Regions from separate parts of the Mesorhizobium sp. DxT genome, predicted to be linked through region 1. Evidence: riboswitches for the same ligand, from Rfam matches in the RefSeq annotation. Region 1 holds a riboswitch; the other holds the start of a gene.
The links. Region 1 has a riboswitch for cobalamin ahead of ACVJNE_RS15200 (aromatic ring-hydroxylating oxygenase subunit alpha). Riboswitches for the same ligand answer to the same signal wherever they lie in the genome.
Positions count from the first base shown of each region.

Region 2: linked by a shared signal. The riboswitch ahead of ACVJNE_RS05605 (TonB-dependent receptor domain-containing protein) and the one ahead of ACVJNE_RS15200 (aromatic ring-hydroxylating oxygenase subunit alpha) in region 1 are both predicted to bind cobalamin.

Region 1 is NZ_JBZFLJ010000007.1:226,797-232,350, reverse strand. It holds gene ACVJNE_RS15220 (TRAP transporter large permease) at 1-154, shown strand, start outside; gene ppk2 (polyphosphate kinase 2) at 182-1,102, opposite strand; gene ACVJNE_RS15210 (hypothetical protein) at 1,253-1,498, opposite strand; gene ACVJNE_RS15205 (FAD-binding oxidoreductase) at 1,500-2,591, opposite strand; gene ACVJNE_RS15200 (aromatic ring-hydroxylating oxygenase subunit alpha) at 2,611-3,858, opposite strand; cobalamin riboswitch at 3,984-4,191, opposite strand; gene deoC (deoxyribose-phosphate aldolase) at 4,353-5,384, shown strand; gene ACVJNE_RS15190 (aldehyde dehydrogenase family protein) at 5,397-5,554, shown strand, end outside.
Region 2 is NZ_JBZFLJ010000002.1:312,832-318,385, forward strand. It holds gene wecB (non-hydrolyzing UDP-N-acetylglucosamine 2-epimerase) at 1-900, shown strand, start outside; cobalamin riboswitch at 944-1,147, shown strand; gene ACVJNE_RS05605 (TonB-dependent receptor domain-containing protein) at 1,327-3,186, shown strand; gene ACVJNE_RS05610 (ABC transporter substrate-binding protein) at 3,201-4,049, shown strand; gene ACVJNE_RS05615 (FecCD family ABC transporter permease) at 4,046-5,047, shown strand; gene ACVJNE_RS05620 (ABC transporter ATP-binding protein) at 5,044-5,554, shown strand, end outside.

The DNA.
Region 1 (5,554 bases):
CGGCTATGCGCTGTTCTACCTGCGCGGTGTGGCCAAAGACATATCGATCGGCACGATCTACCGCGGCATCATTCCCTTCGTGCTTCTGCAGATCACCGCGCTGGTACTCCTGATCCTGTTTCCGCAGATCAGCCTATGGATGGTTGCCCAGTAGACCACCCCAGCCGCATTAGGCGCGCGATCAATATTTCTGCGGGACGTAGAGGTCGTGCGGAAGGGTTGCGCGTTCGTATTCCGGGTTGAAGACGCGTTCCGGCAGGGCGATGTCCTCGTGCGGCACCGGCTCGTAGGGAATCTGCTGTAGCAGGTGGTCCATGCAGTTCAGCCGGGCACGCTTCTTGTCGTTGCCCTCGACGATGTACCAGGGCGCCTCCGGGATGCTGGTTCGGGCGAACATCTCCTCCTTCGCCTTGGTGTACTGCTCCCAGCGCACCCGAGACTGGAGGTCCATCGGCGAAAGCTTCCACTGTTTCATAGGGTCGTGGATGCGCATCAGGAAGCGAAGCTGCTGCTCCTCGTCGGTGATCGAGAACCAGTATTTGATCAGCCTGATGCCTGAGCGAAGCAGCATGCGCTCGAACTCCGGCACATCGCGGAAGAAATCCTCCACCTGCTGCGGCGAAGCGAAATCCATCACCCGCTCGACACCCGCTCGGTTGTACCAGGACCGGTCGAAGAGCACGATCTCACCGCCGGCCGGCAGATGCGGAACGTAGCGCTGGAAATACCACTGCGTCTTTTCCCGGTCGCTCGGCGCCGGCAGCGCCACCACGCGGACGATACGTGGATTGAGCCTCTGCGTGATGCGCTTGATGACCCCGCCCTTGCCGGCGGAATCCCTGCCCTCAAACAGGACAACCACCTTTTCCTTGGTGTGCGCGACCCAATCCTGGAGCTTTATCAGTTCCGACTGCAGGCGGATCAGCTCGTGGAAATAGGTGTGCCGGTCGAGCGCGTGGGGGTGGGCCTTCTTGTAGATTTTGGACAGTTCGAGCGACAGCGCCGGTTCCGACAGTTCGAGCTCGTAATCCTCGTCAAGCGTATCCTCGAGTTCGGCCTTGAGCCATTCCTCGGCACCTTTGCCCGCCCTGTCGTGATCCATCGTTGTTCCTCCGGCCGCTTAGCGCGATAAACTCGTCGCTTCCGGTGACAACAAGACCCGCGAACACGACATCGATCAAGCGTCGGCTAACACCGGCGGGTAACATATACATGACGGCGTCTGACGCAGCGTAGCACCTGACGAGGAAATCTAATCCGGTGTTCCGGCCGCTTCCGCAAGCAAGGCGCGAAGCCTACACAGCAGCGGGGATACGCTGGTTGCCTCATCCAACCGTCTTATCTGCTTGCGCGCAGCAACGGCGACGTCTTCTCCATCGGGCAATGCGATGAGCCAGGCCAGGAAAACCTCCTCGGGGCTTGCCTGGGCCAGCGGCGGACGCGGCGAAATCGACGACGTCGGCTTGTTGAGGTCGGCATGGATTGGAGAAGATCCCATGTCAGGCCTCGATTTCCAGAGCCGAGAGCGGCTTCGAACAGCAGGCGAGGATAAAGCCTTCCTCGATCTCGTGGTCGAGTATGCCGCCATTGTGGCTCATCTCGACCGCCCCGGAGACTTTCTTGACCTTGCAGGTACCGCACAGGCCGAACTCGCAGGCGGCCGGGATCCGCACACCCGACGCGCGCGCGGTCTGAAGCAGGGTCTGGCCCGCAACGCATTCGCCGTCGACTTCCGACAGCGCGAACCTGACCGGCAGGGCGATTTCTCCGACACCCGCTTCGCCGTCTTCGGTGAAAGGCGCGGGCACGGGCTCGGCCACGGGGGCGGCGAAGCTCTCCTGATGATAATGCACCATGTCGAAGCCGGCTGTTTCGAGCATCTCCCGCACGGCCCGCATGAAGGGTTCCGGTCCGCAGCAGAAGATTTCCCGCTCGCGAAAATCGGGCGAGAGTAGCGGCAACCGCACCGCGTCGATCCGGCCCATATGGCCGAACCAGCTCTCACGACTCGAGCGTTCCTCGATGAGGAAGCCCAGCGACAGGCCGGGCATGCGGCTGCCGAGCAGCTCGAGTTCCTTGCGGAAGATGATCTCCTCTGGCCGGCGCGCGCAGTTGACGAAGGCGACGTCGGTCCATGGCGCACAGTCGTTCAGCCAGCGCAGCATCGACATCATGGGTGTGACGCCGGAACCGGCGGAGATGAACAGATATTTCGCCGCCGGATATTCGTGATGGGAGAAATCGCCGGCCGGACCGTAGGCCCTAATGTGGTCGCCGCGCCGCAGATGATCCAGCATCCAGCGCGTTGCGACGCTGCCGGCCTGCGCCTTGACCGTGACCGCGATGGAAAACGGCCGCGAGGGCGACGACGACAGCGTGTAGGTGCGCAGCAGCGGCTCGTCGCCAACCGGCAATTCCAGCGTGATGAACTGCCCCGGCTTGTACCGGAACCAGGTCTGGTTGTCCGACCGGAAGGTGAAGGTCTTCACGTCGGGCGCCTCGTCGGCGATGCCGATGACCTCCAGCACCTGAAGCCGGTCGTTCCACGGCGTCATCTCGTCGAGGTGGCGGTAGAGTGCGGCGTCCGTCATCGCGTTCATCGCTGTCGCCTCACGCCACGCTTCTGAGCGCCGGGGTTTCCGTCTCGGCCAGCCGCGGCTCGATGAAAGAGGCGTACCACTCGACGAACTGGATCACGCCGCCTTCATGCAGCTCCGAATAAGGACCGGGTTCGTAGGCGGGCGAATTGATGCCGAAGGCGTTCTCCTCGACGATCCTGCGGTCCTGGTCGTTGGTCTCGGTCCAGACATGGGTCAGTTCGGCAATGTCGTAGTCCACCCCCTCCACGGCATCCTTGTGCACGAGCCACTTAGTGGTGACGGCCGTCTCGGTAGCGCTGACCGGCAGCACGCGGAAGGTGACGGCGTGGTCGCCCAGAATGTGGTTCCATGTCGTCGGGTAATGGTAGAGCAGCAGCGACCCGATGCGGTCGGTGGAGACGCTGTCGGAAAGGTTGCGCTTGACCGCGCGCCTGCCGGTCATCGTGTAGCTGACGGCATCGCGCAGCAGCGGCGCGCGGGTCGCGCGATACTGGCCGTCCGCGTCGATGCGGAAGCGGGAAGGCAACCCCGCCGCCTCGCATTTCGCCCAATGCGCCAGCATTTCGGGATCGCTTTCCGCGCCGTTGACCCCCGTCACCGTGGGCGCTTCCGGGAACGTCTTGCAAAGCTCGGGATGGTTGGCCGCACAGTGGTAGCACTCGCGGTTGTTCTCCCAGACCAGCTTCCAGTTACCCTTTTCGATAATGGTGGATTCGTAGGCGACCTTTGCATCGGCCAGCCTATGCGGCAGGAAATAGGGTTCCATCATGGCCCGGAACGGCCCGAAGTCGGCCGGCTCCGGCGCAAGGCAGATGAAGATGTAGCCGCCGGCGCTCTCACAGGCGACCGGCTTGAGCGAGAACTGCGACGGGTCGAAATCGTCCGCCATCTGGCGTGCGAACAGGAGCTTGCCGTCGAGATCGTAGGTCCACTGGTGATAGGGGCAGACGAGGCGCGCGGAGAGGCCCTTCTGCGCCGCGCAGACGCGGCTGCCGCGATGCCGGCAGGAATTGTGGAAGGCGCGTATCTGCCCGTCACGATCGCGGACCAGCACGACCGGATACCGGCCAACCTGAACGGTGAAGAAGCTGCCCGGCTTCGGCAATTCGCAATCGTGGCCCACGAACAGCCAGTCGCGATACCAGATCAGGTCCATGTCGAGCCGGAAGAACTCGGGGTCAGTGTAGAAGGGCTGTTCCAGCGAATAGCCGTATCTGCGGCTGCGGATCAGCCCCAGCATTTCGTTGCGCGCATCCATGTCCTGTCCTCGCATCGTCATCACAAGGACTGAACTGGTGGTGATGGAGGGAAGGAGGAGCCGCGACATGGCCATGCTGGCCAGGTCCGCGCCGCTTCGCCTCTTGACCGCCCACCGCGATCAGTCGGTTTCGTATGCCGAAGGCTGGTTTCCGGGCTCCGGAGCCGTCCCTTGCAGGACCTTCCCGACACCTTCCCGGACATTGTCGTCCAGTGGTCTCCCGTCGAGATATTCAGCTCCGCTACCGTTGCGGGGGCAGCGCCGGATTTCGACCGGCTTCCCAATTCTCCGCTTCGATCGTCACGAAGCAGCACCTCAGGCATGCACATCTAACCACGGCTGCGTGGCTGGCAAACACGCGAAAGCGACACCGTGCAGACGCAAAGACGACACAGGGTTCACAACGCTGCGGCATGGTGCGCCGCACCGTTTCGTTTCACTCGAATTCGTGCGATAGCTGCATAAACTTTGACCAACGGGACAAAGAAAGTGCCATGACGAGCACCTCGACACGACAGGCTGCCGGCGCCAGCCTGCATACGCTGCCGACAGCGGCTGCGGCTGCGCATACCGACCTGCCGCGCAATCCCGGCATGAAGCTGGATCTCGGCTGGCTGGAAGAGATGCGGCATGTGAACCGTTCAGCCTTGGAGCGGCGCGCGACGACGCTGACCAAGCGCCGCTCGATCAAGGCCGACAATCAGGCGGCATGGTTGCTGCGCGCAATCAGCCTGATGGACCTGACGACGCTGAACAGCAACGACACCGACGAGCGCGTGCGCCGCCTCTGCACCAAGGCGCGCAACCCGCTGCGCGGCGATCTGGTCGCCGGCCTCGGGCTGGGCGACACGGTGATCCGGCCAGCGGCTGTCTGCGTCTACCATCCCTTTGTCGCGACAGCGGTCAAGGCGCTGGAAGGCACCGGCATCCACGTCGCCGCCGTCTCCACCGCCTTTCCGCACGGGCTGTCGCCGCTGGAAACACGGATCGCCGAAATCAGGGCGTCGGTTGCCGATGGCGCCGACGAGATCGACGTGGTCATCCCGCGCGGCCTGGTGCTGGGGGCAAAGTGGCAGGAACTTTACGACGAAGTCGCGCAGTTCCGCGAAGCCTGCGGGGAAGCGCACCTGAAGGTCATCCTCGGCACCGGCGAATTGTCGACGCTGCGCAATGTGATGCTTGCGTCGATGGTGGCGATGATGGCGGGCGCCGACTTCATCAAGACCTCGACCGGCAAGGAAAGTGTCAATGCCGTCCTGCCGGTCGGCCTCATCATGACGCGCGCCATCCGAGCCTATGAGGAGCGCACCGGCTTCAAGATCGGCTTCAAGCCTGCCGGCGGTATCTCCACCGCCAAGGCATCGCTGGACTGGCTGGTACTGATGAAGGAAGAACTCGGCCGCCGTTGGCTGGAGCCGGACCTTTTCCGCTTCGGCGCATCGAGCCTGCTCACCGACATCGAGCGCCAGCTCGAACACCACCTGACCGGCCACTACTCGGCCGCCCATCGCCACGCCATGGCCTGACGGGGAACCACCGTGAACATTCTTGAACGCTATCACGCCATGGAATACGGCCCTGCCCCGGAGGCGCGCAACGAAGCCGATGCGTGGCTTGCCTCGCGCGACTTCTCCGCCTGCCTGTTCATCGGCGGCCAATGGAAGAAGGCTGCGAGCGGCAAGACCTTCGACACTGC
Region 2 (5,554 bases), on a different contig from region 1:
CAGGGCATGGAAAAGGTGATCCGCGAGCACAAGCCGGACGTCGTTCTGGTCCATGGCGATACGACCACGGCCATGGCGGCGACGCTGGCGGCCTTCTACCATCAGGTGCCGGTAGGCCATGTCGAAGCGGGTCTGCGCACCCGCGACATCATGCGTCCGTGGCCGGAGGAGATGAACCGCAGCGTCATCGACGTGGTCGGACGCTGGCTCTTCGCCCCGACGCCGCAGGCGCGCCAAGCCCTGCTCGATGAACGGATTGACGGTTCGCGCATCGTCGTCACCGGCAACACGGTCATCGACGCACTGCTTATGGCCTCCGATCTGATCGAGGGCGATGCGGAGAGGCAAAACGCGATCGCCTCGAATTTCACCTATCTCGATCCGGCCAAACGTCTCTTGCTGGTCACTGGGCATCGCCGGGAAAACTTCGGCGGTGGCCTGCGCCGCATGTGCGAGGCGCTGGCGCGGCTGGCACGGCGCGGCGACGTGCAGGTCGTCTATCCGGTCCACCTGAATGAGAACGTGCAGCAGGCCGCACGGGAGACGCTGGCTGGCGTCGACGATGTCTTCCTGATCGATCCACTGGAATATCTGCCGTTTATCTACCTGATGCGTCGGTCGCACCTGATCATCACCGATTCCGGCGGCATCCAGGAGGAGGCGCCGTCGCTGGGCAAGCCGGTGCTGGTCACCCGCGACGTGACGGAACGGCCGGAAGCTGTGGCAGCCGGCACCGCGCGTTTGGTCGGAACCGATCCCGACGTCATCGTGCGCGAGGCGGAGAAGCTTCTCGATTCTCCCGATGCCTACCGGCGTGTCAGCGAAATTAGCAACCCCTACGGGGACGGCAAGGCTGCCCAGCGGATCCTCGAAGCGATCAGGGTCGGCATCACCCGTTGATCCAACCGCATCCAACTGCGTTGACGAGCGGCTTCGCACGCGATAGCACGATCTTGGAACTGGTTCCGCCGCGAGGCGGATGAAAATGGGAACGCGGTGCGGCCTTTGCGGGCCAATGCCGCGGCTGCCCCCGCAACTGTAACCGTTGAGCCAACTACCGGACATGCCACTGGCCTCGATCGGCCGGGAAGGTGGAAGGAGGCGATGACACGGGAGCCAGGAGACCTGCCTGTTCCAGTCACCCAAGCCAGGATACGGGGTGTGTCCTAGCGCGGTCGTCCGTCGCGGTGACATCGAAAGTTGCCGCATGCCGGAAACGGCCGGGGTTCGATGTGCATTCGCCCGTCATAAGCCTCACGCCTGAAACCGTCTGCGGTCTGATGAAACCGGGGCGCGTAGCGCCCTTGCCTGGAAGCGGGGACAGACATGAGACAGTGGATTTTGACGGCAAGCGCGCTCGCGCTGGCATGCGGAGCGGCACAGGCGCAGAGCGCGCTCGACACGGACAACGACACAACCGTTCTGGACACGATCGTGGTAACGACGCCGTTGCGGCGCGAGACGCCGCTGATCCGTTCGACATCGTCGGTGACGGTTGTCGACGAGGCCGAGATAACAAGCTCGGCGGCCGCCGACCTGCCCTCTCTGCTGAAGCGCTATACCGGCGTTTCAATAACCAGCTACGGTGGCCAGGGCGCTTCGTCCAACGTGCAGCTTCGCGGCATGTCCTCGACCCAGACGCTGGTGCTGGTCAATGGCGTCCGCACCGCATCGGCAACCAGCGGCACCAGCTCGCTTTTCAATATTCCTCTGTCGGCGATCGAGCGTATCGAGATCGCCAAGGGGCCTCATTCGTCGCAATACGGCGCCGATGCGATGGGCGGCGTCATCAACATCATCACCAAGCGCGGCGGTGCCTGCGGTGACGGCCGCAATTTCTGCGGCAGCGTGACGGCGGGCGTCAGCCATCCGTGGGGCGCGCAACTCTCCGCCGATCTTCGTGGCGAGGTGGACGGCCTTGAATATTCGGTCGGCGGCGGCATCCTTGGCACGCGTGGTTACGACTTCACCCTGCCGACGACCTGGGGGCACGAACCCGATGATGACGGCTTCATGCAGGGCTCGTTCAATTTCTCGCTGTCGAAGCAGTTCGACTGGGGCCGGCTCTATGCCGATGGCCTCTTAGCGCGCGGCCGCACACAATATGACGCCACCGCTCCCGGCTTCAACGAGGTCGACACCACGACTTTCGCTGGCAAGGCCGGTGCAACCTTCGACCACACAGACGACTGGTCGTCGACGGTGGAATTTTCGAGCGGCGTGGACCTGAGCACGAACTTCCGTGACGGCGTGCCGGGCGAGGACGAGTTCGACACGACCCGCTATGGCGTTCTTGCATCGACTGAGAAGAGCTTCACGACGGGCCTGGTCGACCACACGCTGCTTGGCGGCTTCGAGGTCTATCGCGAAAGCGTCGACACGTCCGTGCCGTTTGCAGTCACCGACCGCACGCTTGCAGCCGGTTTCGCCCAATATTCGCTCGACTATGGCGCGCTCACCGTCGATAGCGGCATCCGCCACGACTACAACGAGCAGTTCGGGGATGCGACCACCTACAATATCGGCGCCAGCTACGAATTCGTGCCCGGCCTCGTCGGCCGCGCGTCCTACGGCACCGGCTTCCGCGCTCCGACCTTCAACGATCTCTATTATCCCGGCTATTCCAATCCGGACCTGCGTCCGGAGAAGTCGCAGACCTACGAGGTCGGGCTAGCCTGGCAGCCCAACGCCGATACCAGCGTCGATCTCGTTTTCTACCAGACGTGGCTGCGGGACGCGATCGCGTCGGTTCCGCCGACCTACATCCCGTTCAACGTCGCGCGTGCACGCATCACCGGCTTCGAAGCATCGGTCTGGCACGCATTCGATGAGCGCTGGAGCGGCAAGGTCACGCTTGACGTGCGCGACCCGGTGAACCTCGACAATGGGCTCCACATCCCCAACCGCGATCGCTTCAAGGCGGGCGCGGAGCTTAACTTTGCCGCCACCGACAAGCTCGACCTATCGGCAAAGGTGCTCTACGTGGCCTCCAAGCACTCGAACGTGGCCAACACCACCAGGGCGCCGGACTATGTTACGGTCGATCTGTCCGCCAGCTATCGCTTCGATGAGAAGTCGACGATGAAGTTCTCGGTCGAGAACCTGTTCGACGAGACGTACGAGACGGTTGCGGGTTACCGCGCGCCGGGTCGGACGGTCAATCTGAGCCTGACCCGGCAATTCTGATCGGGAAACGCGTCGTGTCCATCGCCCGCGCCATACTTGCCGTTTCCCTGACAATTGCTGCGGGGATCTCGCCGGCGTGGGCGACCGACGCACCAAGCCGTGTCGTCTCGATGAATGTCTGCACGGATCAGCTCGCCATGCTGCTGGCCGCGGAGGGGCAGCTCCACTCCGTTTCGCACCTTGCCGGCGATCCGGGCGTGTCCGTGCTGGCCGACGAGGCCGACCGGTACGTTGTCAATCACGGGCTCGGCGAGGAAATCTTCCTGATGCAGCCGGACCTGGTGATTGCCGGCACTTTCACCACGCGGGCAACCATCGACATGTTGCGGCGCCTGGGCTTTCGGGTCGAGGAATTCGTCCCCGAAGGCACGTTCGAGGGCGTTCGGGCCAACATACGCCGCATGGGGGAATTGCTCGGTCGGCAGCAACGCGCGGACGAACTGATCGCGGAACTCGATGCCGGACTGGCCGAACTGGCAAGCGAGCCGGCCCCGCCGCTTTCCGTCGCGATCTACTCCGCCAACAGCTACACGTCCGGCGACGGCTCGCTGTCCAACGCCGTGATAGAGGCCGCAGGCCTGCAAAGCATCGCCGACCGGCTCGGCATTGTCGGCGTACAGCGCCTGCCACTCGAGCAGCTCGTGCTCGCGGACCCGGATTTGGTCGTGCTCGGCGAACGCACTTACGACCGGCCGGCCCTCGCCCACGAGAATTTCCGGCATCCCGCCTTCAGGGCGATCGCTTCACAGGACCGGCTGGTGCGCATCCCGGATCGCTACTGGATATGCGGCGCGCCCTTCACGCTCGAGGCCGCGCGACTGCTACGCGATGCGGCGAATGCCCATGCAGAGGCCGCGCGATGAGCGATCGTATGCAATATGTGGCAGTACTGGGGACGCTTGCGGTGGCAACGCTTGCGCTGTTTTTCGTGTCGCTGACCACCGGACCGGCGGATGTCGGCTTCGGCGAGAGCATCGGGGCGCTTGTCTCCGGCGACGCCGACCTGCTGACCCTGGTGATGCGTGAGATACGCCTCCCCCGTGCGCTGCTGGGGTTGATGATCGGCGCGACCCTCGGTCTGTCCGGCGCGGTACTGCAGGGCTATCTGCGCAACCCGCTTGCAGAGCCTGGCCTGCTCGGCATCAGCGCTTCGGCCTCTCTGGGTGCCGTCGTCGCCATCTACACCGGCATCTCGGTTGCCTTTCCGCTCGGCCTGCCGCTTGCAGCCCTGGCAGGCGCCGTGCTGGCCGTGCTGCTGTTGCGCGTCATGGCTGGCGAGCGCGGCGGCACGCTCACGATCATCCTCGCAGGCGTAGCGATTTCGGCCTTTGCCGGCGCGATGACATCGCTGGTGCTGAACCTGTCGCCCAACCCCTTCGCGGCCACCGAAATCATATTCTGGATGCTGGGCTCGCTCACCGACCGCTCGATGACCCATCTGTGGCTGTCGGCGCCCTTCATGCTGGCCGGCTGGGTGATGCTCGCCATGCTGGCCCGGCCGCTGGACGTTCTCACGCTGGGCTCGGACGCCGCCGCAAGCATGGGGGTCGACATGCGGCGGGTCCAGTTCCTCGCTGTGTTCGGCACGGCGGCTTCTGTCGGCGCGGCTACCGCGATCGCCGGCGCGATCGGCTTCATTGGACTTGTGGTGCCCCACGTGCTGCGGCCGCTGGTTGGTGCCGTGCCATCCCGCCTGCTGCCAGCCAGCGCACTAGGTGGAGCTACAGTGCTTCTTGCAGCAGACATACTCGTCCGCCTGATCGCGCCCGGCCGCGATCTAAAGCTCGGTGTCCTCACCGCCATTGTCGGCGCGCCGTTCTTCCTTTGGCTCGTCTGGCGCACCCGGAGGCGGATGCTGTGACGCTGCTGGCCCTTTCCAGTCTTTCGGCCGAACTCGGCGGCAAGACCGTGCTGCGCGACGTGGCACTAACGGTCAAGGAAGGCGAATTTGTCGGCCTTATCGGGCCCAACGGAGCCGGGAAGTCGACGCTGCTGCGCACCATCTTGCGCCTGACGCCGTCCGAAGGCGACATCGAGCTTGGCGGCACGCCGGCTGCCGGAATGGGTGCTTCGGAGCGCGCCAGGCTCGTCTCCTACCTGCCGCAGGAGCGCGAGATCGCCTGGCCGGTGACCGTCGAGCGTCTTGTCGGCCTCGGCCGCGCGCCCCATCTGCCGCCTTTCGCCCGTCCCGGCGCGGCGGATGAAGCGGCGGTACGTGAGGCTATGCGGCGCATGGATGTCGAAGACTTCGCAACCCGCCGCGCCACCGAGCTTTCCGGTGGCGAAAAGGCGCGCGTGCTGATCGCCCGCGCGCTGGCGCAGGAGGCGCCCTTGATGCTGGCCGACGAGCCGACAGCCGGGCTCGATC